One region of the Chryseobacterium sp. 'Rf worker isolate 10' genome, then DNA from elsewhere that is predicted to be linked to it. Evidence: riboswitches for the same ligand, from Rfam matches in the RefSeq annotation. Region 1 holds a riboswitch; the other holds the start of a gene.
The links. Region 1 has a riboswitch for cobalamin ahead of LKL37_RS21730 (acyl-CoA thioesterase). Riboswitches for the same ligand answer to the same signal wherever they lie in the genome.
Positions count from the first base shown of each region.

Region 2: another riboswitch for cobalamin. It lies ahead of metE (5-methyltetrahydropteroyltriglutamate--homocysteine S-methyltransferase); the one in region 1 lies ahead of LKL37_RS21730 (acyl-CoA thioesterase).

Region 1 is NZ_JBOZOF010000007.1:1,122-9,364, reverse strand. It holds gene LKL37_RS21740 (ATP-binding cassette domain-containing protein) at 394-1,056, shown strand; gene LKL37_RS21735 (hypothetical protein) at 1,087-1,887, shown strand; cobalamin riboswitch at 1,922-2,101, shown strand; gene LKL37_RS21730 (acyl-CoA thioesterase) at 2,219-2,602, shown strand; gene LKL37_RS21725 (HD domain-containing protein) at 2,660-3,250, opposite strand; gene LKL37_RS21720 (XAC2610-related protein) at 3,252-3,950, opposite strand; gene LKL37_RS21715 (PadR family transcriptional regulator) at 4,487-4,816, shown strand; gene LKL37_RS21710 (PspC domain-containing protein) at 4,828-6,549, shown strand; gene LKL37_RS21705 (1-acyl-sn-glycerol-3-phosphate acyltransferase) at 6,865-7,461, shown strand; gene LKL37_RS21700 (PaaI family thioesterase) at 7,491-7,919, shown strand; gene LKL37_RS21695 (chorismate-binding protein) at 8,076-8,243, shown strand, end outside.
Region 2 is NZ_JBOZOF010000001.1:952,735-960,977, reverse strand. It holds gene LKL37_RS04190 (RNA polymerase sigma factor) at 1-182, shown strand, start outside; gene LKL37_RS04185 (DUF1062 domain-containing protein) at 230-877, opposite strand; gene LKL37_RS04180 (aldehyde dehydrogenase family protein) at 1,401-2,816, shown strand; gene LKL37_RS04175 (helix-turn-helix domain-containing protein) at 2,931-3,728, shown strand; gene metE (5-methyltetrahydropteroyltriglutamate--homocysteine S-methyltransferase) at 3,830-6,133, opposite strand; cobalamin riboswitch at 6,312-6,497, opposite strand; gene LKL37_RS04165 (Lrp/AsnC family transcriptional regulator) at 6,693-7,154, shown strand; gene LKL37_RS04160 (hypothetical protein) at 7,236-7,778, opposite strand; gene LKL37_RS04155 (hypothetical protein) at 7,882-8,243, opposite strand, start outside.

The DNA of each region.
Region 1 (8,243 bases):
TTTTATTTTAATACCTTCATGAATTCTGTATTTTTTTCTTTCATATAAACGTTTTTAATATATTTGAAATGCATATATACAATGTTGCACAAGCATATGAATTCTTAACATTTTGAATATGGTCAGAAACTTTACTATTCTTTGGATTTTTTATAAAAAGATACTGCTTCCCGCCCTGCCGTTCTCATTGCTCATTTCTTTTCTCCTTCCCTTCAGAGTTGAGACATTTGGTTTAAGTTTTCTTTTAATTGCACCTGCTCTCCATTACTTTATTTATGAATTAAGATTTAAAAACGAATATTATTTTTATGCCCATTCAGGGTTTTCAAGAACTTTTCTTTGGGCAGGAACCCTATTATTAAGTCTTGCTGTAAAAATTATAACATTGTTCTTATGAGTAAACTGCATGTTGATAGTGTAACAAAATCTTTTAGTGAAAGAAAAATTCTGCAGGATATCTATATAGGATGTGAAACAGGACAAATCATGGGATTACTTGGCAGAAATGGAAGCGGAAAATCAACCCTGCTAAAAATTATCTTTGGAATAGAATATGGTGATACTCAGTTTATAAAATATGATAATAAAATTCTGAAAGGCATATCCGATAGAAAAAACAGAATTGCCTACTTATCACAGGATCTTTTTTTACCCAAATATATAAAAATCAAAAATCTGATTCCTCTTTTTTGTAATCAAAAAAATACTGAGTTGCTTTTTACTTCAGAATTTGTAAGACCTTTCCTTGATCAAAAACCTAAAACCCTTTCCAAAGGTGAACAGAGAATTATTGAAACTCTTATGGTCATTTATTCTGAAGCAGACTTTATTTTATTGGACGAGCCATTTCACAGTCTTTCTCCAAAAGTTACTGAAGAATTAAAGAAAAATATCCGTCAGCAATCATCTCATAAAGGATTTATTATTTCTGATCATAACTTTAAAGATGTTCTGGATATTTCTGACTCTATATATCTGCTTTCTGGCGGTCATCTGAAACAAATACAAGATTTAAGTGAACTGCAGCGCTATAATTATCTTCCGAAAAGCATTTAATTTATATATTTGAAGGATTAAAAAATTTTCATGATGACTTTCATAAACAAAGCATTCTATTTATCTGCTTTCAGTATTCTATCTATAGCTTTTGTAAAAGGGCAGAATAAAGTTCCTTTCGGAGTTGTAAAGGCTGAAGAAGGATATGCCAATGTACGGGTTCATAAGGACAACTACAGAAAAATTGTAGACAAGATCCGTATGCGTAAAGGTGATGTATTTGTTTATGTAAAGCCTGCTCCCGGAGAAACAGAGTGGATCTGGATCAAATATCCCGAAAAACAGGATGATGATAAACCTTTTGTACGTTATGAAACTCTTGATAAAGAAGGAATGGTGAATAAAGAACGTATCGCCTATATTGATCAGCTTCCGGCCTATACTCCTTCCAAATCTAAAAACGGAAGATCACTTATTTTCACAGATAATTCTGACCCCAAAATTCCTACTGCTCAAAGAAGCAAAGTAGTCATTGATGTTTACCCTTCCAACGCGGGATACCGTAAAAAGGAAAAAGATGCAGAAGGGAAACTGCTTACCATTGATAAAGTAAAACCATGGGGAATCGGGAATGATCTTCCCGAAGGGATGACTGAAATCAAATCCATCAGGGTACAGCAGCCCGGAAGAGGGTCTGTTTTTGTAAGAGAGGCCATCAAAAATATGTTCCAGCCTACCATGGATTTTGAGAATGTAGGCGTAACCTCCCTGGATAACGACAATATTTTTCTTTATATGATCAACGGTTCAGGAGAAAACAGATATACTACGCTGTGGACCATCAAGAAAGGAAGAGTAATCAGCCAGATTATTTACCATAATCCGGAATAAATTCATTATTTTTGCCCCCGAAAAGTTTTAACGCTTATTCATCATAGAAATTGGTTCTGCATCACTGCAGATTAAAAGGGAACCGTGTGAAAATCACGGACTGTCGCGCAACTGTAAGTAACTGTAATCTTTATCAAAGATCCACTGTGCGAGGCATGGGAAGGAGATAAAAGATGTTACAAGTCAGGAGACCTGCCTATTTCTTAAACAAGTAACTTTCGCGATTTGAAGTTGTATTGATCTGATGGATTGTTTCAGGGATTCTCTTGATTCCTGTTATTGTTCTGTTGTTTTAATATCGTTTTCATTTCGCTTTAATTAATAATGATATATGACTACAGAAGAAAGAATTAAAGCATCCGAAACCAGTATCTTTAAAGCGGTTTTCCCTAACACAACCAATCATTACGATACCCTTTTTGGTGGTACGGCTATGCAGCTGATGGACGAAGTAGCTTTTATTACTGCTACCCGATTTGCAAGAAAAAGAGTGGTAACAGTAAGCAGTGACAAGATAGATTTCAAGAAACCTATTCCTGCCGGAACCATTGTGGAGCTAATCGGGAAAGTTTCCTACGTGGGAAAAACCAGTATGAAAGTAAACGTTGAGATCTATACCGAGCAAATGTATTCCTACGAAAGAGAAAAAGCCATTGTAGGTGATTTTACTTTTGTAGCGATTGACGAATTCAAGAAACCAATCCAGATACTATAAGTAATAAAGAATCGGGCGGCCAGAGGCCGCCCGATTCTTATTGTATTCTTATCAAAGCTATTTTACCACTTTTTCTGTTTCCAGACTTTGGCTCAATAAAAGTTCAAAAGCCTCTCCCATTTCGTCCGATGCTCTACTGATCGCATTTTCAAGCATATTTCGGATTTGCTTTTCTGTCACTCCCGCTTCCGTCCAGCTTTTTCCTGAAGTGTGGGAATTTAAGATAAACGGCATTATTCTATCAATTCCACATGCAAAAATAGCATCTGGCGTTTTCTCATCTTCAAATTCAAGCCATAGATTAAAGAATTCTGTACGTAAAGGCTCATCAAGAATTCCGAAAATCTTTTGAGCAGATGCCTTTTCTCTTTCAAACTTTCCTACCATTGCTTTTTCATCAAAAATAAAAGTATCTCCGGCTTCTATTTCTACAAGATCGTGGATAGAGAGCATTCTTATCACTCTTAATAAATCAATATCTGCGCGGTTTTTAGCATATGGATAAAGGATCTGAGCCAGAATAATAATCTGCCAGGAATGTTCTGCTGTGTTCTCTCTTCGGGAGTCATCTGCATTATAATTTCTTCTCTGTACATTTTTCAAAGCATCCACTGCCAGGATAAAATCTATTTCTTTCTGAATTTTCATTTTACTTTTCTCTATTGTATTGTTCTGATGGATATACCTTGGTTTTGGTTACCCATTTATTATTAATCTTCTCTTTTGTAATCACCTTTACGCGACCTTCTACCGTCATATCTTCTTCTTTTTCCAGAACTTTATCAAGTCCTTTATTCGGAATTACAGCATATTCCGTTGTAAAAATATCACAGCAGCCAGATTTTCCATAGGCTATGAGACGTTTTCGCTTGGCATCAACCTCAAAAATATCAAAAGAGCTGGAAGCAAGATCCGTAAGCTCCTTACTCTTCACAAATGCCATTCTCGTGCTGTTGAATACATATACATCATAAGAAGCAGAGCTATAATTCCCCATATTACCATTTCTTACCGCTATATCTTCTGTCCCGTCAAAATTAAAGTCATCAATGATTATAGGACTGTTTTCGTTCTTTAGCTGAAACATTTTCCCTTGCGTTGGCTTTTCGCCTTCATTAAGATTCAGGACCAGGTCATCAGATACAAAAGTCTGCACCTTTGTGTTTTTATGATCAAACAAATCTACAGTTCCTTTTCCGTTACATCGGCCGTCATAGCAATTATCCACGTGAATGACTGCATCATAGCTCTTCGATGCGTTTTTAACCTCAAACTGATATTGTCCGAAACAGGCAGGCCCCAGCAAAACAAAAGCCGGTAAATGCTTATACTTATTGAATAAATTCATGGTAATAGTAAATGATTTAGGTGTTTTTTTCCTAACAAAAATACGAATCATAACACCGATCTCAAAATTCAAAACTCATTATCTGGAAGATTTAAAACAATTAAAATCCTTTAAATAAGAGAATATTTATTTCTGAGAAGCTGTTTCCCGCTATACGCTCATACTCCTCGCTCCCTGCCAGAATCCAAACCGCTGTGGGGTAACCGCTGCTATCGGGGCTATAATATGAGTAATAAGTAATCGGTAATAAGCAATAATTAATAATGATGATTTTTTGCTCCGTATTTCTTCCAATTTTATTTAAAATGTAGAGATTTTTTAGACATTTTCCTCTCAAATTCATTTTCATAAAAATCCACATATAAAATTATAGAACTGATTACCAGTATTTTATGTTATTTATTTTAAAAATTTCACTACTTTGTATTGCATAATACCATTTTATTTACATATCTTTGTAATGTAAAATTAGAATAGGCTCAGCTAGCTAGGAGCATTTTTCTAAAAATATAACTAATTAACAAAACTTATCAAAGATGAATACCGAAAATACCAAAGCGCAAATGCGAAAAGGAATTCTGGAATTCTGTATTCTAAGTCTCATCAATAATCGCGAAATGTATGTTTCTGATCTTATTGACGAACTGAAAAAAGGAAAACTGGATGTAGTGGAAGGAACCCTCTACCCTCTTCTTACAAGACTTAAAAACGGAGAGTTTCTCTCTTACAGATGGGAAGAATCTACAGGAGGACCACCCAGAAAATATTATCAGATCACAGAAAAAGGAAAACTTTTCCTGGATGAACTTCTAAATACATGGAATGAGCTGACAGCCTCAGTAAACCAAATCACCCAACAAAATTAAAAAACAAAGCTATGAACAAGACACTCTCAATAGGACTCGCAGGTTTTTCTTTTACCATAGAAGAACACGCATATATAAAGCTCAGCGATTACCTGAATGCTCTGAGAAGCTCTCTGGATGCTTCTGAGGCTGATGAAGTAATGCATGACATAGAAATAAGAATGGTGGAGATTTTCAAAGATTCTTTAGGAAAACGTGAAGTAATCAACGATACCGATGTAGAAAAGGTAATCGCACAGATCGGAAGCCCTGAAAAAATCGAAGAACAGGAAGAAGCTTATTTTTCTGAAAAAACATCTGCCAGAAATAACTATTCAGGAACCAACTATACCGATAAAAAACAACTGTTCCGTGATCCGGAAAAACAAAAAGTAGCAGGGGTCTGCGCAGGTTTAGCTCAATATGTAGGAATGGATATTACTACCATGAGAGCAATCTGGCTGGGAATCTTCGTATTAGGAATTTTCACAGCAGCCATCTCATCTTCACTGATCGGTCTTTTATATGTAATCCTTTGGATCGTACTTCCAAAAGCTGAAACAGCAGCAGATTTCCTGAAAATGCAGGGAAAGCCTATGAACTTCGACAATCTTAAGAATGAGTCTAATAAATTGGTGCAGTTTGCCAATGAATCTACTCAGAGGGTCGGAGAAATCTACAACGAAAATAAGCCTTACATCAATAATGCAGGAAGTGGAATCTGGAATATATTCAAGTACATTGTAGGAGGATTCTTCGTATTGATGGCAGTAGGAAGCATTATCGGAGTATTTGTATTATTTGGTCTTTTCGCAATGGATACAGACTTCCCGGGAGCTAATGAAATCAGATTCTACATGGATGATCAGGGACTTGATAAAGTATTGGCAGCCATGATGGTAATCGGAAGTTTAATTCCGGCAATCCTTTTCAGCTTATTAAGCATCAAGATCTTCTCTCCAAAAACAAAACTGAGAAATATCGGATGGGTAATCGGAGGTTTATTCCTTCTTCTGATCGGATTGGGAACTTACTTCGGAATCAGCATGGCTAAGAAAAACATGATCTATAGAGGAAGCAAAGAAGATGTAGAGAATGTTGCCATCAACACGACTTCAGATACAGTATATGTAGATGTAAAACAGATCAATATTCCTCAAAATTTCAAAGCTTACGACAATGATATTTATTCTGATAAAAGATCTGTTTACGAAGAAGATTATATCTCAGTAGATGTAACAAGAAAGCCAGATATTAAAACACCTTATCTGATCATCAAAAAAGAAGGAAAAGGATATAATTTCCCAATTCAGATGACTGTGCCTGTGGAAATAGTAAACAACAAAGTATTGCTTCCAAACTACATCAAATATCCATATGATCACAGATTCAGAGATTACAGCCTGAATTATGAGCTTGTAGTTCCACAGAAAACAGTTGTTATCCCTATGAAAAAAGATGGTATCCATATAGATGGAGATTTAGACGGAGATGGCATCAATGACGAAGATCAGGACAGAGATGAAGACCACAACGGTGTTAGAATTGAAAAAAACAAAATCACGGTAAACGGTTCCAGTATCGAATACAACTCGGATGATAAAGACAGTATCATTGTAAACGGTAAAAAAGTTCCGAACAACCAGGCAAAGAAAGTAATTGATTCTGCAGTGTCCAATATCAAAAAATCAAATAAAGATATGGACATCAAAATCAAAGACGGAAAAAACGAAATTTCCATACAAACTAAATAATTAACTTCAGAGAGTGGTAGAAGGTGTGAGTGGATGGCAACCGTTTGAAATTCACACCCTTCTTCTCTCAGAAAACTGAAAATAAAGCCTTATTTAGTTTCTTATGTGAAAAAAAAGGTTTAATTTCGTAGAGCAAAAATTTAATAACCAACCAACCAAAAACACATCCTTATCATGATACAATTTGCAATGGAATTCGTAATGAAAATCGTAGATTTAATTAGCGGTTTGTTTTAAGAGCGATAATATTTCAATATATTTGTAAAGTATAACCAAAGTTTGGTTATACTTTTTTGTTTTTAATCCAAGAAATCTATGAAAAAGCTGATAGGCAAAGCAATGTTAAAAATATTAGGCTGGAAAGTCGTTCTGCAGGGCGATGTCAACAACCTGAACAGGTGTATCCTTGTGGTAGCACCTCATACCCATAATATGGAGTACATTTTAGGAAATTTCGCCTATTGGTCACTGGAAAAACCTTTGAAAATCATCATTAAAGATGCTCATACCAAAGCATGGTACGGAAGCCTTGTAAAAGGTCTCGGAGGTATTGGTATCGACAGAAGCCAGAAAAATGATCTCGTAAATTTTGTAGCCAACCAGTTTTCAAAAGAAGACTTCAGCCTTGTCATTACTCCGGAAGGAACAAGAAGCTGGGTTCCGAAATGGAGAAAAGGGTTCTATCACATGGCACTCGCTGCAAAAGTTCCTATTGTACTGGCAGCAGGTGATTTCAAAAGAAATATTGTTTATCTGGGGTATACGATCCCCTACGAAAGAATAGCTTCCGTTCCTTTTTCAGAAATCATGCAGGAAATTCAGGACTATTATATAAAAAATGATATTACCCCTAAAGTTCCGGAAAACTGGAATCCTAATATTATGGGAACAGAGCTAGAAGCTAGAGGCTAAATTAATCATCATTTATCAATTATAAAAAAATGAAAGGTCAGACAAAAGAAGAAATATTAGCATTCATCAATAACTGGGGAGACGTAACTCTTGCGAAAACCCTTGAAATAAAATTCATAGATATTGATCTCGAAAATGAAACCCTTACCGCAACAATGCCTGTTCTTCCAAGAACTCATCAGCCGTTTGGGATTATGCATGGAGGAGCAAGCTGTGTTCTGGCTGAAACGTTGGGGTCAAGCCTGTCTAATATCTTTATTGATGGTGAAAAGTATTACGGGGTGGGAACCAATATCAATTCTAACCACTTAAGAAGCAAAAAAGACGGAATTGTAACTGCTACAGCACGATTTATCAGAAAAGGAAAAACAATGCATGTTTCTGAAATTGAAATCCGTGATGAAAAAGGTATTTTGATTAATCATACGACAATGACGAATAATATCATCAACAGATAAGTTACAACAACATAAAAAATCAGGAGCTTAAAGTAAATTTGAGCTCTTTTTATTTTGACATCTTTAAGACTAATAATACCTTTGTAGAAAGGAAAATTACATCCGGAATTTCCTGTCTATTTCCGGTAGGTGATTTTCAAAATCCCTTCATAACTAATGATTTATTTCAAATTTCCTTTCGACGAAAGATTACTGTCTGCAGATGAAAAAAACACAAAAAATGCAGTCACCTTTTTTTCTTACAACAGCTTACATCAAATCAGCTTCAATGGAGATATTTTTGAAATAGATCCGTCTGAGTTCACCCATACTTCGATTACCAGT
Region 2 (8,243 bases), on a different contig from region 1:
AAACAGAAAAACTCAACCTCATCAGCAATGAATATTATCATGGCTTGCTGGGATATTTATATTCTGAGCTCAATATTGACAAGGCTGTTTATCATTTTGAGGAAGCCATCCGTCTGACCAAATCAAAGCCGGAAAAACAAACTTTGCAGAAACAAATCAATCTTTTGAAACAGTTAAAATAAAATTAAGTAAAAGCCTCCCGATCAATGATCAGAAGGCTTTTTTATTATCACTCATCATCTGCAGTATTGAGAAATACCTCCTCTTTTCCGATAAGATAAATATTGATCAGCTCCTGTCTGTTGACGTCAACAATATCCCCATTCCTGAACTTATATTTCTTTTGAAGAGGTTTCTCATTGAAATAAACCGCACCTGAAGCAAGCAATAGGTTCAATTTAGACAATGAAAGGCCTAAACATGTTCGGATTACCGTTGAGATTCTCATATTAAAATCAAAAGGACACTGTATTTGAAATGAAATCATATCGCTTTCCCTATTAATAAGACTTTCTACCGTAAGGTTTTGAAATGAAATTTCATATTCTACACTTTCCCAATCGGCTTCTGCATTATTTTTCCTGATAGCTTCCTGTGAGAAAGCATACTGCCAGGCAATTTCCATATTATTTTCTGAAAACTTGTTGAATATTTCTTTACTGATGGATTCTGTTCTGATTCTTGAAAACACCATCATATTATAGGTGTTGTTACATTTTACACATCGGTAAATTAACCATATATCAATATTCTTTTTCTGAGCATTCAGTCTGAATTTATCACTGCATTGAAATCTGTCGCTGTTACAATGATTGCATTTCTTTTTGAGTAAGGGAGTATTTTTCGCTTTTACCTCCCAAATATGCTGGGTATTCATTACTTATAATCGTGCTTAATATTCTTTGTTGGATTTTTTCCATACTATTTACGCACTACAAGGTGGTTACCCCTATCCGGATTATAGCTCAAAGATGATCTCTTAAGCCATAATTGCTGTATATTTCAATTTTTGATCAATCGCAATTGTCAGATCCAAAATAGCAGATAGAGTCACCTTTAACAGGCAATACGATAAATAATATGATGAAATAAAAACCTGTTCGGGCAGAATTACCCAAACGAAAGAACGATCAGCCTGTGGTTACGGAGACTGATACTAAGCCAAAATAAGTTTAAGAGTTGTTCTCAAAATGAGTTATTTACTTGGTTATGATAAAAATAGTCAATTTTATGAAAGAACTGTACATTTTTTCATTTTAAATCAAAAAGGAAAATACTCCGTTTATTTTTTCCTTACAATTTCATCAGGAAAATGAACCATACAACAAACAAAAATTGAGCTTTACAACAAACTTATCTTTTCTGTTTCTGCCGAAATTTGTAGTATTAAAATCATCAAAATGATACAGATTAATAAAATTTACGTAAACGGAGAATTCGTTACCCCAAAAGGTACAGACACTTTTGATCTCATAAACCCTGCTACCAATGAGAAAACCGGAGAAGTAGTTCTGGGAAATGAAGAAGATACCCGAATGGCGATTGCTGCCGCGAAGAAAACCTTTAAAACATTTTCAAAAACAACAAAAGAAGAGCGAATCAGTCTTCTTAAAAAGCTTCATGAAGCAGTAAGCAAAAGAGAAGATGAATTGGTTTCTGCCATGGTGAATGAATACGGAGGAACATTGCAATTCTGCAGAATGAGTGTTCAAAATGCAATTTCCGCCTTTACAACCACCATCAACACCTTAGAATCTTATGACTTCGAAAGAACAGTCGGACATTCTAAAGTACGTTTTGAATCTTTAGGCGTAGTAGGAATTATTACTCCATGGAATGCCAGCAACAGTTTCATCTGTAATAAGCTTGCCACTGCTATTGCTGCCGGATGTACAGCCGTTATCAAACCAAGTGAAATGAGTGCCGTGCAAACTCAGCTGCTCACGGAATGTTTTCATGAAGCAGGTTTACCAGAAGGAGTATTCAATATTGTAAACGGATTGGGAAATGTAGTTGGGGCTGAAATTACACAGCATCCGGATATCGCAAAAATATCTTTCACAGGATCTACAATAACTGGAAAAGCGATTGCAAAAGGAGCTGTAGACACGATGAAAAGAGTAACCTTAGAACTTGGCGGAAAGTCTCCTAATATTATCCTTGAAGATGCCAATCTTGATCAAGCAATTCCTATGGCGGTTTTCGGAGCTTATATGAATAATGGACAGGCATGTATTGCTCCTACCCGTCTGCTTGTTCCTCAAAACAGATTGGATGAAGTGAATGAGCTGGCTAAAAAAGCCGCTGAACAGGTAAAAGTAGGAAATCCTAATGAAGAAGATACTCTTGTAGGACCTATGGTAAGTGCAAAACAGTTTGAAAGAGTACAAAGTTATATCCGACTGGGACAAGAAGAAGGAGCCGTTCTGCTTGCAGGTGGTGAAGGAAAACCGGAAGGTCTTGAAAGCGGTAATTTTGTAAAGGCAACCATCTTTACCAATGTTCGCAATGATATGCGCATTGCTCAGGAGGAAATTTTCGGGCCTGTGCTTTCTATCATTCCTTATGCCAATGAAGAAGAAGCAATTTCTATTGCTAATGACACAACTTACGGTCTGGCAGCCTATATCAGCTCTGCCGATAAAGAACATGCAGAACGTGTAGCTGCACAGATTGATGCCGGAAGAATCTGTATTAATGGATTTGCGCATGATCCTTATGCTCCTTTTGGTGGATTTAAACAAAGTGGTATCGGACGTGAGTTTGGTACATTCGGGTTGGAAGCCTATCTGGAGCCCAAAGCCATCCTTGCCTAATATTATATTCCTCAAAGTCCATGAATATTGGGCTTTGGGGAATTTAAATATATAATCATAAAAAAAGTTTTGTAAGTTTGAATAAGAATCTATCAAGAAATACCCGTCTGAAAGATGAGCGACAATAAAATTCCTTTCCCTATTAATTACTCCTGTTACTTCTCAGAATTCAGAGAAGGAGAACAGTTTGCCCAGATACATAGCCTTGGGCTGGTTCTTTCCGGAGAGATGGAACTGAACGACGGTATTACGAAAACGATATTCAAAGAAGGCGAACTCTATTCCGCAAGGAAAAACAGCTTATTGAAATTTGCAAAATATCCTCCTAAAAATGGTGAAATAAGAACCGTATCCATCTATTTTGATGATGCAATGCTTCATGATTTCAGCCGTGAATACGGGTATCAGGCAGAAAAGAAAGATCATGTTCCCGCCTATATAAAACCAGAGCAAAAAGCATTGACTTCTTTCATGTATTCATTATTAGCCTATGAAGATCTTTCTGCTTCTGAAGAGATACTGCGTCTCAAACAAAAAGAAGCTTTACTGCTACTGCTGAACTATGATCCGGGTCTTAAGGATATTTTATTTGATTTTTCTGAGCCTTTTAAAATAGATATTGAAGCTTTTATGAATAAGAATTTTCATTTCAACGTTAATGTTGAGCGTTTCGCTTATTTAACGGGAAGAAGTTTGTCTGCATTTAAAAGAGATTTTCAAAAGATCTTTGGTATACCGCCAAGACAGTGGCTCCAGCTTCGAAGGCTGAAAGAAGCTCATTTTCTGCTTACTCAAAAAGGAAGATCCGTTTCTGACATTTATCTGGATCTGGGATTTGAAAATTTATCCCATTTCTCCTTTGCATTTAAAAAACAGTTTGGTTATCCTCCAAGCACATTGCAGGCAAAATAATTCAATATTTCATCAATGTTTTAAAGGATTACCATAATAAATCGTGCCATGAATATCATGGCACGATCCGGGTGATTGTATCTAATTATTTCTAAAGTTTTCTAAAGTGCATATTCTACGGAAGCTTCTTTAGCAGCTGCTACCATTGCTATTAAAGCTTTTTCGGTTTCATCCCAGTGTCTTGTTTTCAGTCCGCAGTCTGGGTTTACCCAAAGTTGATTGGCAGGAATCACATTCTGGGCCTTTCTCAGCAGTTCGATCATTTCTTCTTTTGACGGAACTCTTGGTGAGTGAATGTCATATACTCCGGGACCAATTTCATTTGGATATTTAAAATCGGCAAAAGCATTCAGCAGTTCCATCTGAGAGCGGGAGCATTCTATGGTAATCACGTCCGCATCCATGTCAGCAATGTTTTCAATAATATCATTGAATTCTGAATAACACATATGCGTATGGATTTGGGTCGCATCTTCTACTCCACTTGCTGAAATTCTAAAGGCTTCTACAGCCCATTTCAGATAATTCTGCCAGTCTGTTTTTCTTAACGGAAGTCCTTCTCTGATAGCAGGTTCGTCAATCTGAATAATCCTGATCCCAGCTTTTTCCAGATCCACAACTTCATCACGGATCGCCAAAGCAATTTGTTTACACGTTTCGGAACGAGGCTGATCATCACGTACAAAAGACCACTGTAAGATGGTAACCGGACCTGTAAGCATTCCTTTTACCCATTTTTCAGTCTGGGATTGTGCATATTGAGACCAGTAAACTGTCATAGGAGTCGGGCGGGAAACATCACCAAAGATTACAGGAGGTTTTACACAACGGCTTCCGTAGCTTTGTACCCATCCGTTTTTGGTGAATACAAATCCTTCCAGCTGTTCTCCGAAGTATTCTACCATGTCGTTACGCTCAAATTCCCCGTGAACCAGTACATCTATACCGATTTCTTCCTGCCAGCGGATTGTTCTCTGAGTTTCTTCTTTCAGTAAAGTATCATATTGCTCTGCCGTAAGCTCTCCTTTTTTGAATTGGGCTCTCCAGCTTCTTACCTCTATTGTCTGCGGGAATGATCCGATGGTGGTAGTTGGGAATAAAGGAAGCTGCAATACTTCCTGCTGTTCTTCTTTTCGGATTTTGAAGGTATTTATTCTCTGAGCATCCTTTTCAGTAACAGCATTGGCTCTTTGTTTCACCTGATCATTATGAATAAGAGAAGAAGTTCTTCTGTTCTCAATAGCTCTTTTATTTTCTTCGAATGCTTCAAGAACCTGTTCATTTTCTGTTCCTGTTGCCAGTTCTTTAAGGGTTACCACTTCCGCTACTTTTTGTTTGGCAAAAGCCAGCCAGTTTTTGATTTCAGGATTAAGACTAGTTTCAAAATCCAGATCACACGGTGAATGAAGCAATGAACATGATGGTGCAATGAAAATTCTTTCAGATCCTAATTTCTCAACTGCTTTTCTGATGAAAGACAGCGATTTTTCATAATCATTTTTCCAGATATTTCTGCCGTCAATTACCCCTAATGAAAGACTTAAGCTTTCCGGGATAACATTCAGGATATCATCCAGCTGTTCAGGATTTCTAACCAAGTCAATATGTAGTGTGTTCACCGGAAGTGAAGTGGCAAGCGATGTATTATCTTTTAATCCGTCAAAATAAGTAGCAACGATAAATTTCAGTTTTGGGAAACGTTTTCTTATTTCAGCATATACAGAAAGATAGATTTCTTTTGCTTTCTCTGTTAAATCCAATGCCAGAAAAGGTTCATCAAACTGAATCCATTCAGCACCCTGCTCCTGAAGTTTGGTTAAAATTTCTATGTACACAGGAAGAAGATTTCCGGCAAGATCTAACTTATCAAATCCTTCTTCTTTTTCTTTTCCTAATAGCAGATAAGTAACCAGACCGATAATAACAGGTTTAGCATTGATCCCAGCCTGCTTTGCTCCGGCAAATTCATTGAAAATTTTGTCTGAGCTTAGTTTAAATTGTTGGTTTTTATAAAATTCCGGAACGATATAGTGATAGTTGGTATCGAACCATTTGGTCATTTCCATTGCTGTGATATCCAGTCCATCTTTCTGATATCCTCTTGCCATGGCAAAGTAAAGATCCAGCTCAGAATTGTTTTTTTTAAGCACTACTTCATGATAACGAGTCGGGATTGCTCCTACCACAAGGCTCATATCCAATACCTGATCATAATAGGAAAAATCATTACACGGGATAAGGTCTATTCCTGCTTCCTTCTGGATATTCCAGTTTTGATTACAGATATTTCTACCTGTGTTCAGAAGTTCTTCCAAAAGGATTTTACCTGACCAATACTGCTCGCAGGCTTTTTTGAGTTCTCTTTTGCTACCAATACGCGGATAGCCCAGAATGTGAGTTTGCATTTTTTTAAACTTTTTAATTAAACTTAATATTAAAGCCCTTTAAAATGCTTCTGCATGTTTTAACGGATAAAAATTTCAGGAAATAATGACATAGCGAACAATGCAGTTTCCCTTTGAGAGAAAATACATGAATCCGATATATCATCTGTATGACCCAAAAGCTTCAGACCGCGAAAGCATTGTCAATTCAGTAAAGGCAGGTCTCCTGACTTGTAACAGTTTCCGTCATCCTTCCCGCTTTTGGCAGTGGATCTGCAAGGACAGAAACCTTTGATGTGTTACTTACAGTTGCGCGACAGCTCGTGATTTTCACACGATTCCCTATTAATCTACCTTAAGTAAAACCTTTCCTGTTTGATGAAGTATCTATAAAGAACTGTACTTTTACCTTTAACAATTGCTTTGAGTAAAAGTTTTTAATTTTGTGTAAAATTAACAATACAGAATAAAGATACAATTAAAAAGAAATAATTAAGCAAATTAAACTTTTGAAAACAAAAATAAAAGAATATAATTCTTTACATTTGACTGTTTTAATTATTTAAAAGAATAATATTCTGTGGAACAACTCGATGATAAGGACTTACAGCTGCTCAGGCTGCTCCAGAAAAATGCAAAACTGACCGTTAAAGAATTGGCAAAGGAAGTGAACCTCTCTACTTCACCTGTTTTTGAAAGGGTGAAAAGACTGGAACAGGACGGATTTGTTAAAAGATATGCCGCAGTTCTTGATGCTGAAAAACTGAACCGGGGATTTACGGTTTTCTGCCAGATTAAACTGAAAATTCACGACAGATCTGTGGGTTATGATTTTGTAAAAGAAATTTTAGAAATTGAAGAAGTTGCTGAATGTTACAATATTTCCGGTGATTTTGATTTTCTTCTGAAAGTTCAGGTAAGAGATATGAAACATTACCAGGATTTTGTTTTCAATAAGCTTGGATCCGTAGATTCAATCGGGAGTACACACAGTACTTTTGTGATGGCTGAAGTGAAAAATAATCATGGATTAACGATATAGCTTTTTAAAGCTGATCCATTTATACTAAAAAATCCGCCAAATATTGGCGGATTTTTTAATATTTTGAAGTTTTTCCAGCAATTAATTGGCAGCCGGATCAACAAGTTCTGTAGTTAAGCCGAGTGATTTCAACAGGTTTTTACTATCAAAAAGCAAAGTCGCATAATGTTTCCCTTTCTTAAAAACCAGCTTTGAGCCTCCTGGAAACTCACTGCCTGAAGCTAATTTCTGTGTTTTTGCATTGTATTTACTGAACTTGGTTTTACTATCCTGCAATGTACTTTTATTCAGGATAAGGCCAAAAGGCAATCCCTCTACCACTAAAGGTTTATTGTCTGAAGTTGAAAAAAACATCTCATTAACAGCATTGTCTTTCTCCAAACTGCAATAAAGCTCCAATCCTGTTTTTGTAGGCCATTTCGCATATTTTTCTTCATTGGCATCTTCATAAAAAACGGTTTTCACATTCAGTGCTTTTGAGATCTTATCAGTAGTCTGCGGGAAAACAAATTCTGAGTTTTTATCTAATAAGGAATTTAAAGTGGCTGTTTTCTGTGAAAATATGGTTGAGCTTACTACCAGAAAAAAAATAGTTACCATAAAAGTAAATCGTTTCGTCTGCATGGCAAATTGTATAATTTTAATGATTTGATGGCTAAAGGTATTAAAATTATACAATTTGCCAATATAATTTTATGACGGAATTTCATCTATTGAATATCTGAATTTATTCCTTTTGCTGCAAATTAAAAACCGTTCCCGCAGGATCGGGAATCCAGTGCATATTTTCAGGGAGTTCTTCAATTTCGTCACAGGTTTCCACGCCATTTGACCGTAAATATTGTGTAGCCTCTTCTACATTGGGAACAATGAGCTGCAGCCAGGTTTCGGAATGGGTATAGTTGTCCACACAATCCAGCCATATAATGTTATGACCAAATTTTACTTCGTGTGTTCTGGAAACAGTAGGATTTTTTATGGGTTTTTCTTCAACGTCTAATTTTAAAATATCCCTGTAGAAAGCAACAGTCTTTTCGTATTTACTTTTTGGAATTTTTATAGCGATATTAATTCCGGCTTCAAATTTTA